DNA from 2 places in the Bacillus sp. AK128 genome. Region 2 is predicted to be linked to the other one. Evidence: a T-box and tRNA genes for the amino acid it is inferred to sense, from the RefSeq annotation. Region 2 holds a T-box; the other holds one or more tRNA genes.
What was found. The T-box of region 2 lies ahead of leuS (leucine--tRNA ligase). A T-box ahead of a tRNA ligase gene usually reads a tRNA of that ligase, here a tRNA-Leu.

Region 1: it has a tRNA-Leu gene. The T-box ahead of leuS (leucine--tRNA ligase) is inferred to sense a tRNA for this amino acid. The anticodon was not compared.

Annotation. Positions count from the first base shown of each region.
Region 1 is NZ_CP096379.1:4,601,398-4,613,229, reverse strand. Features, by position in the region: rRNA gene M1D60_RS23145 (23S ribosomal RNA) at 1-1,595, shown strand, start outside; rRNA gene rrf (5S ribosomal RNA) at 1,723-1,838, shown strand; tRNA gene M1D60_RS23135 (tRNA-Val) at 1,851-1,926, shown strand; tRNA gene M1D60_RS23130 (tRNA-Thr) at 2,134-2,209, shown strand; tRNA gene M1D60_RS23125 (tRNA-Lys) at 2,218-2,293, shown strand; tRNA gene M1D60_RS23120 (tRNA-Leu) at 2,302-2,386, shown strand; tRNA gene M1D60_RS23115 (tRNA-Gly) at 2,421-2,495, shown strand; tRNA gene M1D60_RS23110 (tRNA-Leu) at 2,510-2,598, shown strand; tRNA gene M1D60_RS23105 (tRNA-Arg) at 2,622-2,698, shown strand; tRNA gene M1D60_RS23100 (tRNA-Pro) at 2,708-2,784, shown strand; tRNA gene M1D60_RS23095 (tRNA-Ala) at 2,801-2,876, shown strand; rRNA gene M1D60_RS23090 (16S ribosomal RNA) at 3,030-4,568, shown strand; rRNA gene M1D60_RS23085 (23S ribosomal RNA) at 4,773-7,697, shown strand; rRNA gene rrf (5S ribosomal RNA) at 7,763-7,878, shown strand; gene M1D60_RS23075 (MgtC/SapB family protein) at 8,659-9,327, shown strand; gene M1D60_RS23070 (CtsR family transcriptional regulator) at 9,465-9,926, shown strand; gene M1D60_RS23065 (UvrB/UvrC motif-containing protein) at 9,959-10,510, shown strand; gene M1D60_RS23060 (protein arginine kinase) at 10,513-11,613, shown strand; gene clpC (ATP-dependent protease ATP-binding subunit ClpC) at 11,610-11,832, shown strand, end outside.
Region 2 is NZ_CP096379.1:869,512-881,343, forward strand. Features, by position in the region: gene M1D60_RS04105 (gamma carbonic anhydrase) at 1-309, opposite strand, end outside; gene M1D60_RS04110 (alpha/beta hydrolase) at 392-1,192, shown strand; gene M1D60_RS04115 (tetraprenyl-beta-curcumene synthase family protein) at 1,221-2,339, shown strand; gene M1D60_RS04120 (class I SAM-dependent methyltransferase) at 2,383-2,952, opposite strand; gene M1D60_RS04125 (TIGR01212 family radical SAM protein) at 2,949-3,914, opposite strand; gene M1D60_RS04130 (YtzC family protein) at 4,113-4,379, shown strand; gene M1D60_RS04135 (glycogen biosynthesis protein GlgD) at 4,398-4,547, shown strand; gene M1D60_RS04140 (nuclease-related domain-containing protein) at 4,771-5,739, shown strand; gene M1D60_RS04145 (MDR family MFS transporter) at 5,971-7,158, shown strand; T-box leader at 7,232-7,460, shown strand; gene leuS (leucine--tRNA ligase) at 7,712-10,126, shown strand; gene M1D60_RS04155 (rhodanese-like domain-containing protein) at 10,185-10,502, shown strand; gene M1D60_RS04160 (MDR family MFS transporter) at 10,751-11,832, shown strand, end outside.

The sequences.
Region 1 (11,832 bases), 980 kb from region 2:
GTCCACCGAATGCCTAAGGTTTCCTGAGGAAGGCTCGTCCGCTCAGGGTTAGTCAGGACCTAAGCCGAGGCCGAAAGGCGTAGGCGATGGACAACAGGTTGATATTCCTGTACCACCTCCTCACCGTTTGAGCAATGGGGGGACGCAGGAGGATAGAGAATCGCGCGATTGGAAGTGCGCGTCCAAGCAGTTAGGCTGGTAAGTAGGCAAATCCGCTTACCATAAAGGCTGAGCTGTGATGGCGAGGGAAATATAGTACCGAAGTTCTTGATTCCACACTGCCAAGAAAAGCCTCTAGCGAGGTGAGAGGTGCCTGTACCGCAAACCGACACAGGTAGGCGAGGAGAGAATCCTAAGGTGATCGAGAGAACTCTCGTTAAGGAACTCGGCAAAATGACCCCGTAACTTCGGGAGAAGGGGTGCTCTGGTAGGGTGAAAGCCCGAGAGAGCCGCAGTGAAAAGGCCCAAGCGACTGTTTAGCAAAAACACAGGTCTCTGCGAAGCCGCAAGGCGAAGTATAGGGGCTGACACCTGCCCGGTGCTGGAAGGTTAAGAGGAGAGGTTAGCGCAAGCGAAGCTTTGAATTGAAGCCCCAGTAAACGGCGGCCGTAACTATAACGGTCCTAAGGTAGCGAAATTCCTTGTCAGGTAAGTTCTGACCCGCACGAAAGGTGTAACGATTTGGGCACTGTCTCAACGAGAGACTCGGTGAAATTATAGTACCTGTGAAGATGCAGGTTACCCGCGACAGGACGGAAAGACCCCGTGGAGCTTTACTGTAGCCTGATATTGAATTTTGGTACAGCTTGTACAGGATAGGTAGGAGCCTGAGAAGCCGGAGCGCCAGCTTCGGTGGAGGCGTCGGTGGGATACTACCCTGGCTGTATTGAAATTCTAACCCGCAGCTCTGATCGAGCTGGGAGACAGTGTCAGGTGGGCAGTTTGACTGGGGCGGTCGCCTCCTAAAATGTAACGGAGGCGCCCAAAGGTTCCCTCAGAATGGTTGGAAATCATTCGTAGAGTGTAAAGGCACAAGGGAGCTTGACTGCGAGACCTACAAGTCGAGCAGGGACGAAAGTCGGGCTTAGTGATCCGGTGGTTCCGCATGGAAGGGCCATCGCTCAACGGATAAAAGCTACCCCGGGGATAACAGGCTTATCTCCCCCAAGAGTCCACATCGACGGGGAGGTTTGGCACCTCGATGTCGGCTCATCGCATCCTGGGGCTGTAGTCGGTCCCAAGGGTTGGGCTGTTCGCCCATTAAAGCGGTACGCGAGCTGGGTTCAGAACGTCGTGAGACAGTTCGGTCCCTATCCGTCGTGGGCGTAGGAAATTTGAGAGGAGCTGTCCTTAGTACGAGAGGACCGGGATGGACACACCGCTGGTGTACCAGTTGTTCTGCCAAGGGCATCGCTGGGTAGCTATGTGTGGACGGGATAAGTGCTGAAAGCATCTAAGCATGAAGCCCCCCTCAAGATGAGATTTCCCATTCTTTGAAGTAAGACCCCTGAAAGACGATCAGGTTGATAGGTCTGAGGTGGAAGCGTGGCGACACGTGGAGCTGACAGATACTAATAGGTCGAGGACTTAACCATATTTAAACGACATTCTTGCATACGATATTATCTAGTTTTGAGGGAATGAAAATTTTCTCTTGCATTTCCTCGTGAAATGAGTATAATTAAAAAAGTCGCTAGATTTCCTAGTGATTAAAAAATATAGTCTGGTAATGATGGCGAAGAGGCCACACCCGTTCCCATTCCGAACACGGAAGTTAAGCTCTTCAGCGCCGATGGTAGTTGGGGCATTGCCCCTGTGAGAGTAGGACGTTGCCAGGCTGTATCAAACTCGGAGGATTAGCTCAGCTGGGAGAGCACCTGCCTTACAAGCAGGGGGTCGGCGGTTCGATCCCGTCATCCTCCACCATAGTTTTTTCGCGGAAGCGAAAAAAACTTTCCGTTAAAATTTTTAATCATTATTTTTATACGCCGGCTTAGCTCAGTTTGTAGAGCACGTCGGAATAATCTTCGAAGCGAAAGCTTCAGCATACCAATCGAGTTTCTACTTGATTAAGCTTCCTGAGATTGGGATGACATTACCAGCAAATATTTAGTTAGTAAGAAATTTTAATACGCCGGCTTAGCTCAGTTGGTAGAGCAACTGACTTGTAATCAGTAGGTCGTGGGTTCAAATCCTATAGCCGGCACCACTTAATTAGAGCCATTAGCTCAGTCGGTAGAGCATCTGACTTTTAATCAGAGGGTCGAAGGTTCGAGTCCTTCATGGCTCACCATTTTGTGCGCGGATGTGGCGGAATTGGCAGACGCACTAGACTTAGGATCTAGCGCCTTACGGCGTGGGGGTTCGACTCCCTTCATCCGCACCAAATTCAATTAAATTATCTATTGCAATACATTGTTGCGGAAGTAGTTCAGTGGTAGAACACCACCTTGCCAAGGTGGGGGTCGCGGGTTCGAATCCCGTCTTCCGCTCCAAGAGTTCATGTATTGCCGGGGTGGCGGAACTGGCAGACGCACAGGACTTAAAATCCTGCGGTAGGTGACTACCGTACCGGTTCGATTCCGGTCCTCGGCACCATAGTTTTTTAAAAAACTATTTTAGCGCCCGTAGCTCAATTGGATAGAGCGTTTGACTACGGATCAAAAGGTTAGGGGTTCGACTCCTCTCGGGCGCGCCATATTGTGAACGGGAAGTGGCTCAGCTTGGTAGAGCACCTGGTTTGGGACCAGGGGGTCGCAGGTTCAAATCCTGTCTTCCCGACCATTAGAGATTAGAATATGGGGCCTTAGCTCAGCTGGGAGAGCGCCTGCCTTGCACGCAGGAGGTCAGCGGTTCGATCCCGCTAGGCTCCACCATAAATTTAAAAGTTCTTTGAAAACTAAACAAAACGTCAAGCGTGTTGGTTTTATAGCCAACGCAAAGTAATAAATTTTTAAATCTACTATTAGTTATTTTCGTTAACGCGAATTGACTCAGTAGATTGCCGGTGTAATGAGCAATCAAACACTTTATTGGAGAGTTTGATCCTGGCTCAGGACGAACGCTGGCGGCGTGCCTAATACATGCAAGTCGAGCGAATCTCTTTGGAGATTAGCGGCGGACGGGTGAGTAACACGTGGGCAACCTGCCTGTAAGACTGGGATAACTTCGGGAAACCGGAGCTAATACCGGATAATTTCAGACACCTCCTGGTGACTGAATAAAAGATGGCTTCGGCTATCACTTGCAGATGGGCCCGCGGCGCATTAGCTAGTTGGTGAGGTAACGGCTCACCAAGGCGACGATGCGTAGCCGACCTGAGAGGGTGATCGGCCACACTGGGACTGAGACACGGCCCAGACTCCTACGGGAGGCAGCAGTAGGGAATCTTCCGCAATGGACGAAAGTCTGACGGAGCAACGCCGCGTGAGCGATGAAGGCCTTCGGGTCGTAAAGCTCTGTTGTTAGGGAAGAACAAGTACCGTTCGAATAGGGCGGTACCTTGACGGTACCTAACCAGAAAGCCACGGCTAACTACGTGCCAGCAGCCGCGGTAATACGTAGGTGGCAAGCGTTGTCCGGAATTATTGGGCGTAAAGCGCGCGCAGGCGGTCCTTTAAGTCTGATGTGAAAGCCCACGGCTCAACCGTGGAGGGTCATTGGAAACTGGGGGACTTGAGTACAGAAGAGGAAAGTGGAATTCCACGTGTAGCGGTGAAATGCGTAGAGATGTGGAGGAACACCAGTGGCGAAGGCGACTTTCTGGTCTGTAACTGACGCTGAGGCGCGAAAGCGTGGGGAGCAAACAGGATTAGATACCCTGGTAGTCCACGCCGTAAACGATGAGTGCTAAGTGTTAGAGGGTTTCCGCCCTTTAGTGCTGAAGTTAACGCATTAAGCACTCCGCCTGGGGAGTACGGTCGCAAGACTGAAACTCAAAGGAATTGACGGGGGCCCGCACAAGCGGTGGAGCATGTGGTTTAATTCGAAGCAACGCGAAGAACCTTACCAGGTCTTGACATCCCTTTGACCTTCCTAGAGATAGGAATTTCCCTTCGGGGACAAAGGTGACAGGTGGTGCATGGTTGTCGTCAGCTCGTGTCGTGAGATGTTGGGTTAAGTCCCGCAACGAGCGCAACCCTTGATCTTAGTTGCCAGCATTTAGTTGGGCACTCTAAGGTGACTGCCGGTGACAAACCGGAGGAAGGTGGGGATGACGTCAAATCATCATGCCCCTTATGACCTGGGCTACACACGTGCTACAATGGATGGTACAAAGGGCAGCAAAACTGCGAGGTTGAGCAAATCCCATAAAACCATTCTCAGTTCGGATTGCAGGCTGCAACTCGCCTGCATGAAGCCGGAATCGCTAGTAATCGCGGATCAGCATGCCGCGGTGAATACGTTCCCGGGCCTTGTACACACCGCCCGTCACACCACGAGAGTTTGTAACACCCGAAGTCGGTGAGGTAACCTTAGGGGGCCAGCCGCCGAAGGTGGGACAGATGATTGGGGTGAAGTCGTAACAAGGTAGCCGTATCGGAAGGTGCGGCTGGATCACCTCCTTTCTAAGGAAAATTGGAAACTTTCGTTTCCATAAAATAGCGCTTGAACGTTTTGTTTAGTTTTGAGAGAATCATCTCTCAGCATCTTGTCCAAGTGACTTGATGGATGCTTATTTTGCCTCTAGGCAAAAAAGCTTGTTCCTTGAAAACTAGATAATAATTCGTATGTAAGAAAGTCAAGAAATTGATCGAATGATCTTTAACAACGGTTAAGTTGTTAAGGGCGCACGGTGGATGCCTTGGCACTAGGAGCCGATGAAGGACGTGACTAACAACGATATGCTTCGGGGAGCTGTAAGTAAGCTTTGATCCGGAGATTTCCGAATGGGGAAACCCACTGCTCGTAATGGGGTAGTATCTTCACCTGAATACATAGGGTGATGATGGCAGACCCGGGGAACTGAAACATCTTAGTACCCGGAGGAAGAGAAAGCAATTCGCGATTTCCTGAGTAGCGGCGAGCGAAACGGAAGAAGCCCAAACCAAGAGGCTTGCCTCTTGGGGTTGTAGGACACTCAACATGGAGTTACAAAGGAACGAGGTAAGTGAAGCGGTCTGGAAAGGCCAGCCATAGAAGGTAACAGCCCTGTAGCTGAAACTTCGTTCCCTCCTGAGTGGATCCTGAGTACGGCGGGACACGAGAAATCCCGTCGGAAGCAGGGAGGACCATCTCCCAAGGCTAAATACTCCCTAGTGACCGATAGTGAACCAGTACCGTGAGGGAAAGGTGAAAAGCACCCCGGAAGGGGAGTGAAACAGATCCTGAAACCGTGTGCCTACAAGTAGTCAGAGCCCGTTAACGGGTGATGGCGTGCCTTTTGTAGAATGAACCGGCGAGTTACGATCCCGTGCAAGGTTAAGTTGAGAAGACGGAGCCGCAGCGAAAGCGAGTCTGAATAGGGCGATTGAGTACGTGGTCGTAGACCCGAAACCAGGTGATCTACCCATGTCCAGGGTGAAGTTCAGGTAACACTGAATGGAGGCCCGAACCCACGCACGTTGAAAAGTGCGGGGATGAGGTGTGGGTAGCGGAGAAATTCCAATCGAACCTGGAGATAGCTGGTTCTCTCCGAAATAGCTTTAGGGCTAGCCTCGAGTTTGAGAGTCTTGGAGGTAGAGCACTGATTGGACTAGGGGCCCTCATCGGGTTACCGAATTCAGTCAAACTCCGAATGCCAAAGACTTATACTCGGGAGTCAGACTGCGAGTGATAAGATCCGTAGTCGAAAGGGAAACAGCCCAGACCACCAGCTAAGGTCCCAAAGTATACGTTAAGTGGAAAAGGATGTGGAGTTGCCCAGACAACCAGGATGTTGGCTTAGAAGCAGCCACCATTTAAAGAGTGCGTAATAGCTCACTGGTCGAGTGACTCTGCGCCGAAAATGTACCGGGGCTAAACGTATCACCGAAGCTGTGGAATGTCTAACGACATTGGTAGGAGAGCGTTCTAAGGGCGTTGAAGCTAGACCGTAAGGACTGGTGGAGCGCTTAGAAGTGAGAATGCCGGTATGAGTAGCGAAAGACAAGTGAGAATCTTGTCCACCGAATGCCTAAGGTTTCCTGAGGAAGGCTCGTCCGCTCAGGGTTAGTCAGGACCTAAGCCGAGGCCGAAAGGCGTAGGCGATGGACAACAGGTTGATATTCCTGTACCACCTCCTCACCGTTTGAGCAATGGGGGGACGCAGGAGGATAGAGAATCGCGCGATTGGAAGTGCGCGTCCAAGCAGTTAGGCTGGTAAGTAGGCAAATCCGCTTACCATAAAGGCTGAGCTGTGATGGCGAGGGAAATATAGTACCGAAGTTCTTGATTCCACACTGCCAAGAAAAGCCTCTAGCGAGGTGAGAGGTGCCTGTACCGCAAACCGACACAGGTAGGCGAGGAGAGAATCCTAAGGTGATCGAGAGAACTCTCGTTAAGGAACTCGGCAAAATGACCCCGTAACTTCGGGAGAAGGGGTGCTCTGGTAGGGTGAAAGCCCGAGAGAGCCGCAGTGAAAAGGCCCAAGCGACTGTTTAGCAAAAACACAGGTCTCTGCGAAGCCGCAAGGCGAAGTATAGGGGCTGACACCTGCCCGGTGCTGGAAGGTTAAGAGGAGAGGTTAGCGCAAGCGAAGCTTTGAATTGAAGCCCCAGTAAACGGCGGCCGTAACTATAACGGTCCTAAGGTAGCGAAATTCCTTGTCAGGTAAGTTCTGACCCGCACGAAAGGTGTAACGATTTGGGCACTGTCTCAACGAGAGACTCGGTGAAATTATAGTACCTGTGAAGATGCAGGTTACCCGCGACAGGACGGAAAGACCCCGTGGAGCTTTACTGTAGCCTGATATTGAATTTTGGTACAGCTTGTACAGGATAGGTAGGAGCCTGAGAAGCCGGAGCGCCAGCTTCGGTGGAGGCGTCGGTGGGATACTACCCTGGCTGTATTGAAATTCTAACCCGCAGCTCTGATCGAGCTGGGAGACAGTGTCAGGTGGGCAGTTTGACTGGGGCGGTCGCCTCCTAAAATGTAACGGAGGCGCCCAAAGGTTCCCTCAGAATGGTTGGAAATCATTCGTAGAGTGTAAAGGCACAAGGGAGCTTGACTGCGAGACCTACAAGTCGAGCAGGGACGAAAGTCGGGCTTAGTGATCCGGTGGTTCCGCATGGAAGGGCCATCGCTCAACGGATAAAAGCTACCCCGGGGATAACAGGCTTATCTCCCCCAAGAGTCCACATCGACGGGGAGGTTTGGCACCTCGATGTCGGCTCATCGCATCCTGGGGCTGTAGTCGGTCCCAAGGGTTGGGCTGTTCGCCCATTAAAGCGGTACGCGAGCTGGGTTCAGAACGTCGTGAGACAGTTCGGTCCCTATCCGTCGTGGGCGTAGGAAATTTGAGAGGAGCTGTCCTTAGTACGAGAGGACCGGGATGGACACACCGCTGGTGTACCAGTTGTTCTGCCAAGGGCATCGCTGGGTAGCTATGTGTGGACGGGATAAGTGCTGAAAGCATCTAAGCATGAAGCCCCCCTCAAGATGAGATTTCCCATTCTTTGAAGTAAGACCCCTGAAAGACGATCAGGTTGATAGGTCTGAGGTGGAAGCGTGGCGACACGTGGAGCTGACAGATACTAATAGGTCGAGGACTTAACCATATTTAAACGACATTCTTGCATACGATATTATCTAGTTTTGAGGGAATAATTTTAATCCCTTATTGTCTGGTGATGATGGCGAAGAGGATACACCCGTTCCCATTCCGAACACGGAAGTTAAGCTCTTCAGCGCCGATGGTAGTTGGGGCATTGCCCCTGTGAGAGTAGGACGTCGCCAAGCAAAGAGAAAAAGCGTAGCTATTGTAGCTGCGCTTTTTTGTTTTTTATTATAAATGACTCGCATATATGTAAAAAGAAGGTCCAGACGTTCATAAGGCTGTCATAAGTAAATAAAACTTATTGATAGTTCATAAGTAAGAAAATTAGCGCCATACAGTAATTTCTATTTTGGACAATAGCCAAAATCAGTTTTTGCGGAATTATTAAAAGAATTCGTGGAATAAAAGAAAAAATCGCGGAATTAACGTTTCTTTTCATGGAATTAACACAAAAACTGCGGAATTAGATGTATTTTTCGTGGAATTATCTAAACGTTATAGATTAGCAAGTTGTATCTCATCAGAGGTAAAACTGTAGCGCCAGTTTTAGATAGGGCATTGCCCCTGTGAGAGTAGGACGTCGCCAAGCAAAAGAGAAAAGTGTAGCAATTGTAGCTGCGCTTTTTTTGTGGTCTTTTCTAAAACGACTCTATTATCCCTGAGGAAAAAGGAGAGAATCCCGTTGATAGTCTTAAGGTTAGATCACCACACTATTCTAAACCTACTATTACAAGCATCTTGTAAACCTAGAGAATCTATTAGGATAGTTACACTTGCCCTTCATCTTAGAACACGACATTATGCCCCATTTTTCGCCACACTTTATTGAAGTAATCTACCTTTTATAGTACATAATCTACTTGCTTTAAAAAGTAAATTAACGAATCAAATTCCGCCAAAATGTCATATTAGGGCCATGTTTTCTATACGATATTTTAAACAACCAGTAGGAGGACATGGAAATGCAATTATTATTACATCATGAACTAGTTACTATAGTGGGGCGATTATTATTGGCTGTTTTATTGTGCGGAATGATCGGTCTTGAACGTGAAGTGAATCAGCATCCAGCTGGCTTTAGGACACATTTATTAGTGGGGGTGGGATCATGTCTCATGATGATTCTTTCTCTGTTTGGATTTGAATCTGTGATGGACCATGAGCATATACAGTTTGATCCGGCTCGTATTCCTTCTTATGTTATTAGTGGAATTGGATTTTTAGGAGCAGGTACTATATTAGTTAAGGATTCAACTGTACGTGGACTAACCACAGCTGCATCGATATGGGTGGTCGCAGGATTAGGGCTTATAATTGGGGCTGGTTTATATGGAGTAGCCATTATAACGACAGCCATTATCCTGATTATTTTAATAACGCTAAATAAATTTGAAAATCTTTTTTTACAAGGTAGAAGAAAAGCAACCATTGAAATAGTCTTATCCAGGGATGCTTTAGTTGATGTTATTGAATGTATTAACGGTCATATTGGGAGAATTAATAAAATTACTACCGAGGAAAGTAATAAAAATGAGATAAAAATTACGTTTGAATTAAAGGGAAGAGAGCAAATAGAGGTAATAAAGGAGCTGTATAAGATAGAAGGTGTACAAAATTTTGCTAAATTATAAGCTTATCATCATGTTTTCTTTGTTTTTTGGCTAGGATAGATGTAGGGAAAAGTGTTGTTAGTTGAAAATTATTGGTAGGCTTTATATAATATTATTAAAGTCAAAGATAGTCAAAGTCAGAAAGGGTTGGGGGTTGAGTGAGAAACATATCTGATGTTATTGAACAGTATTTAAAGCAAGTACTTGATATTAGTGGCGAAAAAGCGATTGAAATTAAGCGGAACGAAATAGCAGATAAGTTTCAATGTGTTCCTTCTCAGATTAATTATGTGATTAACACCCGTTTTACATTAGAAAGAGGATATATTGTAGAAAGTAAACGTGGTGGTGGAGGTTATATTCGCATTGTTAAAGTAGAAATTGATGACCGAACACATCTACTCGATCAAATTATTCAGCTCATAAACAAAGAGCTGACTCAAAGCAATGCTGAGGATATAATCTTAAGGCTAGTGGAAGAGGAGATTATTACCAAAAAGGAAGCAAGAATCATGTTAAGTGTTATGGATCGATCTGTTCTCTTATTAAATCTACCTCATCGTGACGAACTAAGAGCTAGATTAATGAAATCCATGTTAAGTACTTTAAAGTATAAATAAACGAGGGTCAATTTTTATGGGAGTGTGAGGAAATGGTTTGTCAGGAATGTCAGCAGAGACCTGCTACTTTGCACTTTACTAAAATAGTAAATGGTGAGAAATCAGAAATTCATATTTGTGACCATTGTGCCAAGGAGAAGGGTGATTTGTCCATGTTCTCTGAGGGTGCTGGTTTTTCATTTAATAATCTGTTAGCAGGACTTTTAAATTTTGAACATCAGCATTTTAAAAAGGATTCAACTAATGCGTTTACTCCAAAAGAGGTTATCCAGTGTGAGCGCTGTAAACTAACATTTCAGCAATTTGCGAAGGTTGGTAGGTTTGGATGCTCTCATTGTTATAAAGCGTTTCAGAATCAGCTTGATCCTGTTTTAAGGAGACTCCATAGTGGTAATACGATTCATACCGGAAAGATTCCTAAAAGGATTGGCGGGAGTATCCACATTAAAAAGCAAATTGATACATTAAGGTTAGAACTTAAGGAATTAATTGAAAGTGAAGAGTTTGAAAATGCAGCAAAATTAAGAGACCAAATTAGAGAATTAGAAGCATCACTAAGGTCGGATCAAGGGGAGGGACATTAATCATGTCACTTCAACGGTTTATAGAACAAGCAATAAGTCCATGGATGAGTCAAGATGGTCCAGATTCAGACATAGTATTAAGTAGTAGGATTAGACTTGCTAGAAATATAGAGAGGTATCCATTCCCGATTATCACTACGAATGAGGATGCCAAGGAAATTATTCAGCTGTTTGAAGAGAATTTTTTAGATAAGACATATGATGAGGTTGGAAAATTTGAATTACTAAAGATGAATGAGCTTCAACCGATTGAGAAAAGGGTATTAGTGGAGAAGCATCTAATTAGTCCGCATCTTGCTGAGGAAACCTCTTTTGGGGCCTGTCTCCTTTCAGAGAATGAAGAAATCAGTATTATGATGAATGAAGAGGATCATATACGAATTCAGTGCTTATTTCCTGGGTTACAACTAACTGAAGCACTACAAGCGGCTAATCAACTTGATGATTGGATTGAGGAGCATGTTGATTATGCATTTGATGAGAAGAGGGGCTATTTAACAAGTTGTCCAACTAATGTAGGGACTGGAATGAGGGCCTCTGTAATGATGCACCTGCCTGGTCTTGTCATCACCCAACAAATGAGCAAGATTATCCCTGCTATTAACCAACTGGGATTAGTTGTGAGAGGAATTTATGGTGAAGGTAGTGAAGCATTAGGAAATATCTTTCAGATTTCTAACCAAATCACTTTGGGGAAGACAGAGGAGGATATTGTAGAGGATCTAAAAAGTGTCGTTCATCAGCTCATTGTGCAGGAGAGATCTGCAAGAGAGGCGTTAGTGAAAACGTCAAAGATTCAATTAGAAGATCGAGTTCATCGTTCATATGGTATACTTGCTCACTCTAGAATTATAGAATCGAAGGAAGCAGCTAGATGTCTATCAGATGTTAGACTCGGGATTGATTTAGGTTTCATAAATAATGTTTCCAGTAATATACTTAATGAGTTAATGATTTTGACACAGCCTGGTTTTTTACAGCAGTACGCAGGTGGTCCTTTAAGGCCAGCTGAACGTGATATAAGAAGAGCAACCTTAATAAGAGAAAGATTAAATATGGAGAAAACTAATACATTAGAAGACGAGGGAGGCAAAACGATATGATGTTTGGACGATTTACTGAACGTGCTCAAAAGGTGTTAGCTTTGGCTCAAGAGGAAGCAGTTCGACTGGGACACAATAATATCGGAACTGAACATATATTACTTGGACTTGTCCGTGAAGGTGAAGGGATTGCAGCTAAAGCGCTTCAAGCCTTAGGGTTAAGTCCTGATAAAATTCAGCAGGAAGTAGAAACCTTGATTGGTAGAGGCCAGGATGCTT
Region 2 (11,832 bases):
AAGAATGATTGAACCCATACCGATAAGAGCACCTTTTCGAATGATCGAGCTATGGAGGATTACTTGGTGCCCGACTGAAACATCATCTTCAATAATAAGCGTACGGTTAGGGCTTTGATGTAGCACACAATTATCCTGGATATTTACCCGGTCACCAATGATAGTAGGTGAAACATCGCCCCTTATGACAGTATTAAACCAAATACTCGAATACTCACCAATTGTTACATCACCTGACACGGTTACAAAATCAGCAATATAAGCAGTGTTCGCGATTTTAGGTATGTGATTTTTATATGGATAGATCATCAGTTCATGTCCCCTTTAGATTAGATAATTATATTTTAACAAAATAAGTGAGAATCTGTTAAGGCTAGGGAGGAGATTGTTTATGTGGAAATGGGAAGCAGAAGAGGCAAAAGGGGTAGTCGTCATTGTTCATGGAGCAGCTGAGCATCATGGTCGCTATAAATGGTTAATAGAAATGTGGCGAAGTGAGGGCTTTCACGTCATTATGGGGGATTTACCTGGTCAGGGAACAACGTCAAGACGCGACCGAGGTCATGTTGATAAGTTTGATGTATATATTGAAACTGTTGAAGAATGGTACAAAGAAGCATTGTCCTATCAATTACCTATAATTTTAATTGGACATAGCATGGGTGGACTTGCGGTAATTAGAACGATGCAGGAAAAACATTTGCAAATTAAGTGTATGATTTTATCCTCCCCTTGTTTAGGAATAAGTGAGGAGACTACACCATCCACATTTCTTGATTTTGCTTCGAAAGTAATCAATAGAGTGGTTCCTTCACTTCGCATGAATACCGGTTTAACACCTTCAATGGCCACTAGAAATAAAGAGGTAATTGAGCTTGATAGCAATGACTCTCTTTATGTGACAAAGGTTTCTGTCAGATGGTTTAGAGAGCTTATTCATGGTACTCAGTTAGCGTTTATCAACCTACACAAGCTCCCCGATGTGCCCATTTTATTTATGCAGGGCGGGGATGATAAGATTGTTGATAAACATAAAGGGAAGGAATGGTTTGATTTATTAGAGATTACCGATAAATCCTATAAAGAATGGCACGGACTGTATCATGAGATTTTCAATGAGCCGGAAAGGGAAGTTGTATTTGATTATGCAAAGCGATTTGTTGAAACTCAGTTAGCAATCAATGTACAATAAGGAGCATCAAGGCAAAGGAGTCGATTAGATGGTGCCTTCCAATCCCGTAAGCTTAATGATAAAAGTATATCGAGATATTTTTCCAATTGCTCATAAGGAGTTAGACTATTGGCGAAGTAGAGCAGAAAAAATACCTAACCAAGAATTAAAATCACAGGCGTTAGCAAGTATAAACTCAAAGACCTTTCATTGTGAAGGGGGTGCAATTTTAGCTTTACTTTCGAACCATCACCTTGAGTCGTGTATTAAGTTTATTGTTGCTTATCAAACCATCAGTGATTATTTAGATAATCTATGTGACCGAAGTACCTCATTAGATCCATTGGATTTTGAGGCGTTGCATGAATCCATGCCAAATGCACTAACAATTGGTGAGGACCAAAAGCACGATTATTATCGATATCGGTCTGATCAAGATGATGGTTCATATCTTAAAGATTTAGTGACAACCTGCCAGCAGGTATTATTAGAGTTGCCACATTATACGTTAATCAAGCCTTTTTTACTTGAGTTAGCTAATTATTATTGCTCCCTTCAAGTTCATAAGCATGTTGTAAAAGATGAGCGTGTTCCACGACTAGAGAAGTGGTTCTTAGAGTATAAATCGGATTTACCTGAGATGGAATGGTATGAGTTTTCGGCATGCTCAGGATCAACCTTAGGCATCTTTTGTTTAGTGTCCTATGCCTTTCATGACCAACTTCAAAAAGATGACGTCTTGAAAATAAGGCAAGGTTATTTCCCTTATATGCAAGGCTTACATATCCTGCTTGACTATTTAATTGATCAAGACGAGGACCTTGAAGGTGGAGATTTAAACTTTTGTTTTTATTATCCAAACGAACAGGTTCTTCTCAAGCGGTTGTCTTATTTTCTAAAAGAGGCTGACCGTCATATACAAGGAATCCCACAGGAGTCATTTCACCGGTTCATAAACAGAGGTCTTTTAGGTGTTTACCTTTCTGACGAAAAGGTTCATGAGCAGAAATCAGTCCGGAAAATGGGCAAGCAGTTAATTAAACAGGGCGGCTTTATCAGTTATTTCTTTTATGTAAACGGAAGACTTTATAGGAGATTTAAGCAGGGGAAAGATCAGAGAAGACGTTCAGCCTGGGAACGAAAAGCGAATAATGTAATGAGTGATTAAGATAAAAGAAGCCTGTGATTAGCTCCACCTGTAAAGGAGGCTATCACGGGCTTCTTTTTTCAATCGCAATAATAAAAGGCGGATGATTTTGTTGGTTTAAAAATTGATATTGAAGGACGTGTGCTTTCATTTGATCGATATTTGATACGTACTCTAAAAGCTGGTCTCTTTCTGTTTGTCCTTCTGGGTGTCCATGATAGATGACAAGAACGATTATTCCTTCTGGCTTTAGAAGAGTTAAAATCTGTTCGATCGCAGAGATGGTGGTATTCGGTGTAGTGACGATTTCTTTATCTCCACCCGGTAGGTAGCCTAGATTGAAGATCGCCCCACTTACAGGGTTCGCTGGTATTAACTTAGAGATATGTTCATGACCTTGTCGGAAAAGAGTGACTCGATTTTGTAAGCTGTGTTTTTGTAATCTTGCTTGAGTTTGAGAAATGGCTTCTGACTGGATATCAAATCCGTAAACATGTCCTACTTCTCCAACGAGCTCTGCTAAAAATACTGTATCATGCCCGTTTCCAACCGTTGCGTCAATTGCAAGATCCCCCGGTTCAATCACCTTTGTTAGTAAGGTTCTAGCAAAGGGTAAGATTCTTTCAAGCTTCATGTAGTAATCAATTCCTTACGATAAAATTTGCCTTGATAACTATCACGTCTTTTTAATTCATTTTCAATTGAATTAAGAACGGTCCATTTATTTAGGCTCCACATCGGGCCAATCATGAGATCAGGGGGGCCATCTCCTGTAATTCGGTGAATGATCATTTCAGGAGGCAAAATTTCTAGCTGGTCACATACCAATTGTATATATTCATCCAAAGTTAAAAAGGACAGTAGACCTTTTTCATACTGTTTCACCATTGGAGTCCCTTTTAATAAATGTAATAAATGAATTTTAATCCCTTGAACATCTAGCTTAGCTACCTCTTTAGCCGTCTCCATCATCATCTCAGGTGTCTCAAGCGGGAGGCCATTGATAATATGCGAGCAAATTCGGATATTGTGCTTTCTGAGCTTATTCACTCCATCCATATAGCATTGATAATCATGAGCGCGATTGATTAGTAAAGCGGTTCGTTCATGAACGGTTTGTAGCCCAAGCTCAACCCATAGGTATGTTCGTTCATTTAGTTCTGCAAGGTATTCAACCACATCATCAGGTAAGCAGTCTGGTCTTGTGGCAATCGAAAGTCCCACGACGCCCTCTTGCTTTAACACGACTTCAAACTTTTCTTTAAGTTCCTTTACGGGTGCATGTGTATTAGTGAAGGCTTGGAAATAGCCAAGATATTTACCATTTTTCCACTTAGTATGCATTTTTTCTTTCACATCATGAAACTGCTTTTCGATGGATTCTGCACGGTTTCCAGCAAAATCACCAGAACCAGCTGCACTACAAAATGTGCATCCTCCATGAGCAACGGTGCCATCTCGATTGGGGCAATCAAATCCGCCGTCGAGGGCGACTTTGAATACTTTATGTCCAAAGTGATGACGTAGGTGGTAATTCCAAGAATGATAGCGTTTATGGTCGTCCGAATAAAGGAATGGGTTAGGTTGATTAGTCACGATTGCTACCTCCTTTCATGGATTGTCGTCAGTTTTTATCCATCAATTTTAGCATGCTTTCGATTGTAAACCAACAAAATCAAATTTGCAGTAAATGTGGGAAAAAACACCTTTTTAAAAATGTGATAGAACAAAACGAGATGTATAAACTAAAAGATGATGAAGCTTTTCATCTAAAGGTGAAGGAGGTAGGTACTGATGGCAACACGTCAATCCGTTGAAGAGCACCTACAAATGGCGGAGGATACTTTACGCTATGCAGAGGATCAATTCTCACTTGCTAAAAAGCAAGAGCATTATAACCAAACAGAGTATACAAAAGCTCAGCAGCTTTTAGAAACAGCTGTCATTGAATTAGGTCAGCTTGCCCATAGTGGGAATCAGCAGCAAAAGGAACAAGTTGACAGAATGAGACTTCAGTTACAGCGCATTCAAAACGAGATGATTATTTATCCACATCACTAAAAGCTGGAGGGACTAGCATTGAAAAAACGTTCTGACCAAAATAATCCAGAGCAAAAAACAAAGAACGGCATTAACAACCAAGACATGGAAATCGGGCCTGATTATGATCCGGTGAAGGTAGTAAAGAAGGCTAACGCAAAGCGTGCACAGCCGGATAAGTCGAAATAAGTTTATAGTCCCTCTGCCTTTGTGGCAGGGGGATTTTAGGCTTTGTGCATAAATGTTGGTTTTCGTGCAGAAATTTGAAAAATTGTGCATAAATCTATTTTTTTGTGCAGAAATTCTAATTTTCGTGCATATATATTTTTTTTCGTGCAATAACCATCAGCTAGAAGGAAATGGCCTCTTTCTACCGAATATAAATAGCTAATTCAAAGAAAGAGGTGAACAAATGATAGCCAAAGAGCGAGGTTTCCCGATTAAAATAAGAAAGTTAGAAGCGACTCTTAGAAGATTATCTAAAAATCACAGGAAGAGAGCTGATATAACGGATGAGTTAGCCAAGAACTATTCAGGTTACCGTGGAGAACAGTCCATGGACTATTATTTTAGCTACTTGGACAATAAGAGGTACACCATTTTACATAACCTGCGATTGTTTGATCAGCATCATTATTTTCAAATGGATTCACTCATTATATCGCCATGCTTTATCCTGATCGTTGAAATTAAAAATATAAAAGGTACCCTCTTGTTTGAACGTGACTATAAGCAGTTAATAAGAATGTACAATGGAAAAGAGGAGGTCTTTCCCAGTCCCTTAATTCAGGCTAAAATGCACCAGGCAAAGCTAAGACAGTGGTTGCATGCACAAAAACTCCCCGAGATCCCAATAGACTATATGGTCGTTATGAGTCACCCTCAAGCAATTATTAAAACAACCACCAATTATCGAGAGGCATTAGAGAAAGTCACAACTAGCTTTAATTTTATTAATAAGTATGAGGCCCTCGAACGTATTCACCCTCATGAAATATCAAGCTCTCGTGAAGTGAAAAAAATGGTCAAGCACCTTATTGCAAACCATACGGAAGGAAACCCAGAGATTTTAAAGCAATTTGGGATTACCAGTGACGAGCTTGTAGAGGGGATCTATTGTCCTAGCTGTACTTTTATCCCTATGCTCAGAAAATCCACTAAATGGTTTTGCCCTCAATGCTCGTGCTTCTCCAAGGATGCCCACATTCCCTCAATAAAAGATTACTTCCTATTGTTTGATTCCAAAATTACAAGTAAACGATTTCGGACGTTTGCTAATATCAATTCTCGTTCTGTTAGCTCTAGGTTATTGGCTGAAATGAACCTACCCTTTACTGGAGATGGGAAGGCGCGAGTTTATTATGAGAAATGTTCTGAATGAAGGGTTTTGTGCATAAACTTTGATTTTCGTGCAAAAATTTTTAAAGATGTGCAGAAATCTATTTTTTTGTGCAGAAATTCTAATTTTCGTGCATAAATTTAAAAAATTGTGCAGAACGAACGAATATGTTCATGAGACACTCCAATCTAGCACCCTAAAACATTAATATTGCCCCCCACCCAAAAAACGAATACAATGAACGTTGGTGATTATGTTTTTAGGGGGAATACCATGCCAAAGTCGCTGAAACTTTTATTAGTTGGAATGGTCATCAATGTGGTAGGGTCTTCTTTTTTATGGCCATTGAATGCCATTTATATTCATGATGTGTTAGGTAAATCGTTAACAATGGCTGGTATCGTGCTCATGTTAAATTCAGCATCAGGAGTGATCGGGAATTTAATTGGTGGATACTTATTTGATCGTTTTGGTGGGTATCGCTCCATATTAATTGGTGTGAGTACGACTATGGCGGCAGGGGTAGGACTTGTTTGGAATCATAGTTGGCCATGGTATGTTGGATTTCTTATATTGACAGGTTTTGGTTCAGGGATGGTGTTCCCTTCGATGTATGCGATGGCAGGAGCTGTTTGGCCAGAAGGTGGGCGTAAGCCGTTTAATGCGATGTATGTGGCCCAAAATGTAGGCGTGGCAGTTGGGGCAGCTTTAGGTGGTTTGGTAGCATCAGTATCTTTCCAACTAACATTTACAGCAAATGCATTGATGTACGGTGTCTTCTTTTTACTGGCGACTTTAACCTATCATCGAATCCGTGTAGAGAAAATTGAACAGAGAAGCATATTAGATGGCGGGAAAATGATAAAAAATCGAGCCAAGTTTACTTCCTTGCTGATTTTATGTGTCGGCTTTTTACTTTGCTGGGTCGCACATGTGCAGTGGCAAACCAATATTGCATCTTACACGCAATCCTTAAATATATCGTTAAATCAATACAGCTTATTATGGACGGTTAATGGTGCGTTAATTGTGTTAGCACAGCCGGTCATTTCAACTGTTATTCGCTTTGTTGCTAAGACCTTAAAAGCTCAAATTATTATCGGAATTGTCATATATATGATTTCATTTATAGTCGTGGCTAATTCTAGTTACTTTACGGGCTTTCTAGTTGCGATGATTATCCTTACTCTTGGAGAAATGTTTGTATGGCCAGCAATCCCGACTGTTGCAAATCAGCTTGCGCCTAAAGGGCGTGAAGGCTTCTATCAAGGTGTTGTGAATAGTACAGCCACTGGTGGTAGAATGTTAGGTCCTGTACTCGGTGGTGTGATGGTGGATGTATACAACATTAATGCATTATTTGTTTTATTAATTGCTCTCTTATTTATATCGATTTTTACTACCTTGTTCTATGATCGAGCTATCAAAAAGGAGCAGGTGAATCAGCAGCTTACTGCCTAAATAAAAAATACTTTTAAGAAAGACTTGATGTTTGGAAGATTTTTCTTTAAAATACAATACAAAACCTTACAAGAAATAAACAGTGCGAAGGATTAGTAGTGGTAGAAGTCGGTTAAGAGAGTTGACGGTCGGTGCAAGTCAATCCATGACTATCATGAACTCACCTTTAAGTTTCAATGGTGAACAGCTTGATTTGAGCTCACTAATTATTGACGTCCCGTCCGCGTTAAGGATTCAAGTGAATGTATGAACGTGCATTAATTTGGGTGGTACCGCGGGTATATAACAATCTCGTCCCTATTTTAGGGGCGGGATTTTTTTATATATAGGTAAAAAAGTTAAGTTTTTTGAACTTGTGTTTATGTCTAGCTTCAGCGCCCAGCCCCTCGAGGTCAAATAACCCTTGGACAAATAAAAGGAAAACCACCTTTTCTTTGTCCAAGGAACATTTGCTTGTCGGGGCTAACGGGGCACTTACGCTTTTCTACCTTCATGCTGTATGAAAAACATGGAAATTATAAATCCTAAGGTGAAGAAACAAGGAGGAACTGTTATGGCTTTTAATCATCAGGAGATTGAGAAAAAGTGGCAAAGCTACTGGGAAAGCAACAAAACGTTTAAAACGAAAGAAGAAAAAGGTAATCCGAAATTTTATGCGCTAGATATGTTCCCTTATCCATCTGGAGCAGGGCTGCATGTTGGCCATCCAGAGGGCTATACGGCAACAGATATTGTTTCCCGTATGAAGAGAATGCAAGGACATAATGTGTTGCATCCAATGGGTTGGGATGCGTTTGGGTTACCAGCTGAGCAATATGCGCTAGACACGGGGAATGATCCTGCAGAATTTACTGAGCAAAATATTAATACCTTCCGTAGACAAATCAAGGAATTAGGTTTTTCGTATGATTGGGATCGTGAAGTGAATACAACGGATCCAACTTACTATAAATGGACGCAGTGGATCTTCTTAAAGCTTTTTGAAAAAGGGCTTGCTTATGTGGATGAGGTACCTGTTAACTGGTGTCCGGCTTTAGGAACTGTATTGGCAAATGAAGAAGTAATTGACGGAAAGAGTGAGCGTGGTGGACATCCGGTTGAACGTCGTCCAATGAGACAGTGGATTCTAAGGATTACTGAATACGCAGATCGCCTTCTTGAAGACCTTGAAGAGTTGGATTGGCCAGAGAGCTTAAAGGATATGCAGCGTAACTGGATTGGTCGTTCAGAAGGAGCTACTGTTCATTTTGATATTGAAGGTTTTGAGGAAGGGTTCTCAGTATTTACAACTCGTCCGGATACACTTTTCGGTGCAACGTATGCCGTGCTATCTCCTGAACATCCATTTGTTGATAAAATTACAACAGCTGAGCAAAAGGAAGCTGTTGAAGCTTATGTAGACAAGGTGAAGAGCAAGAGTGACCTAGAGCGTACTGAGCTTTCTAAGGAAAAAACAGGTGTCTTCACTGGAGCTTATGCAGTGAATCCAATTAACGGTGAAAAAATGCCAATCTGGATTGCTGATTATGTATTAATGAGTTATGGTACAGGTGCGATTATGGCGGTTCCAGCACATGACGAGCGAGACTTCGAATTTGCGCAAAAGTTCAAGTTGTCAATCGTAGAGGTAGTAGCGGGTGGAGATGTATCAAAAGAAGCCTACACAGGTGATGGAGAGCATGTTAACTCTGAATTCTTGAATGGTTTGAATAAAGAAGAAGGTATTACGGCAGCAATTAAGTGGCTTGAAGAAAACAACAAGGGTGAGAAAAAGGTTTCCTATCGTCTTCGGGACTGGCTATTTAGCCGTCAGCGTTACTGGGGTGAGCCGATTCCAATCATCCACTGGGAAGATGGAACAACGACTGCTGTACCAGAGAGTGAGCTTCCATTAGTACTTCCTAAGACAAAGGAAATCCGTCCCTCAGGTACAGGTGAATCACCACTTGCAGCGATCGAGGACTGGGTAAATGTCGTGGATCCTGTGACTGGCAAAAAAGGTCGCCGTGAAACGAATACAATGCCACAATGGGGCGGAAGCTGCTGGTACTTCCTACGCTATATTGATCCACATAATAGCGAGCAATTAGCAGATCCTGAAAAGCTAAAAGAATGGCTTCCGGTTGATATTTATATCGGTGGAGCAGAGCATGCGGTACTTCACTTGCTTTACGCTCGTTTCTGGCATAAATTTTTGTATGATATTGGCGTTGTTCCAACAAAGGAACCGTTCCAAAAGCTATTTAACCAAGGAATGATTCTTGGTGAAAATAATGAAAAAATGAGTAAATCTAAAGGGAATGTAGTAAATCCTGATGATATCATCAAGAGTCACGGTGCTGACACACTTCGTCTTTATGAAATGTTCATGGGACCACTTGAAGCATCGATTGCTTGGTCAACGAACGGACTTGATGGATCACGTCGTTTCTTAGATCGTGTTTGGAGATTGTTTGTTGAGGAAAATGGACAGTTAAATTCTAAAATTACTGAAAGTACTTCAACGGGATTAGAAAAGGCTTATCATCAAACAGTCAAAAAAGTAACAGAAGACTATGAAGGACTTCGTTTCAACACAGCTATTTCACAAATGATGGTGTTTGTAAATGAAGCTTATAAGGCAACAGAGCTTCCTAAGGAATATGTAGAAGGCTTCGTGAAGCTTTTATCACCAGTGGCGCCACACGTTGCTGAAGAGCTTTGGGAAAAGCTTGGACATTCTGACACGATCACATATGCAACGTGGCCGACGTTTGATGAGTCAAAGCTAGTTGAAAATGAAGTGGAAATTGTTGTCCAAGTGAATGGTAAGCTTCGTACCAAGCTTCTTGTTCCAACAACCGCTTCTAAAGAAGAACTTGAAAACATAGCGATGTCTGAGGACAGTGTAAAGGAATCAATTGAAGGTAAAACAGTTCGTAAGGTTGTTGTGGTTCCAGGTAAGCTAGTTAACATAGTTGCAAATTAATAAAACTAGAGGCAGGTCACACTGCCTCTTTTACTAAGAAAAGGAAGGGTGAAAAGTGATGGAACAAGAAATAAAAATCATTACAACAGCTGAGCTGCAAGAAAAACTAGCTAAAGGTGAGAATCTAGAGCTAATCGATGTACGTGAAGATGAAGAGGTAGCCCAAGGCGTAATTCCAGGAGTTAAGCATATTCCGATGGGACAAATCCCAGAGAGAATGGCAGAGCTCGATCCAGAAAAAGAATACATATTTATTTGCCGTTCTGGTCGCAGAAGTGAAAATGTTTGCTATTACCTACAGGATCAAGGGTATAAATGTGTAAATATGGTTGGTGGAATGCTTGAGTGGGAAGGCGATAGAGAGGTTCAATTTTAATTGAGTGAGTAGATAACAGGAGGGGGACATTTTTGTCTTCCTTTTTTAGGTTAATTTTCTTGTAAAATTTAAAAGGTATTGACAGTTTTTCCTAAATAAGTAAAATTATATTAGAAATGAATAGTTTTAAAGGCTGATAAACCGTGGATTTATTCCACCCTTATGCTATACACATAAGCCGGTCTTGTATCTTACTAAAAGATATGAGACCGGCTTTTTTATTTCTTTTTTAAAGGAGACTGGTTGTAATGCTACAAGTTATTAGAAAGCTTCATCCTATTATTTCAATCCTTTTAGTAGGTGCCTTATTTTCTAGAATTGCCAATTCTATGAGTTTACCGTTCTTAGCCATTTACCTAGATAGGCAAACGGATTTAAGTCCTCTGTTGATTGGTATGATCATTGGGGCTGCACCGTTATCTAGTACCCTAACTGGAATATTGGGAGGTTTTTTGTCAGACAGGTTTGGTAGGAAACTAATTATGCTCCTGTCCATATACTCCTGGGGCTTTGTCTTTATAGGATATGCACTGGCAAAAGAACCTATCGTTTTTTTAGTTCTAAGTATACTTAATGGAGTTTGCAAGGCTTTTTTTGAACCAGTATCACAGGCATTAATGGGAGACCTAACTGAAAAGGATATAAGACCAAAAGTTTTTTCATTGAGGTATACAGTCATAAATATGGGAGTCGCAATAGGTCCCTTGTTAGGTGTGTTTATTGGATTATCGTCTAGTGGAGTTGGATTTATTATTACAGGAATTTTTTATATAATTTACTCCATTGTTTTACACCTATCATTTTCAAAAGTCCAAGTACCATCAAATTGTGGGCAGCTAGAACAGGAGCATTCATTGAAGCAGTCATTTCTGATGATGAAAAAAGATAGAATCTTACTTGCCTTTATTATCGGTGCTTCCATAACTCAAATTGGATTTGCCCAATTTGCACCATTATCTCATCATATAAGTACTACATTTGAAAAGGGTGTGATCTATTTCGGATGGATGATGACAGTCAACGCATTGACTGTGGTAGTCGCACAACTTCCGTTATCCGCGTTATTTGAGCGCTTTTCTACCGTAACCGGAGTATATGTGGGGAACATGCTATACGCATTAGGAGGTCTTGGGTTTGCATTCTCAAATAATTTCTATGAGATGATTATTTCTATGATTATTTTTACATTAGGAGAAGTATTATGCTTTCCAGCTGGCACTATATTAATAGACAAACTGGCTCCGAATCATTTGCGTGGTAGTTATTATGGGGCGATGAATTTTACGGAGTTAGGAAGATTTTTAGGCCCGACTTTAGGAATGTTCTTTTA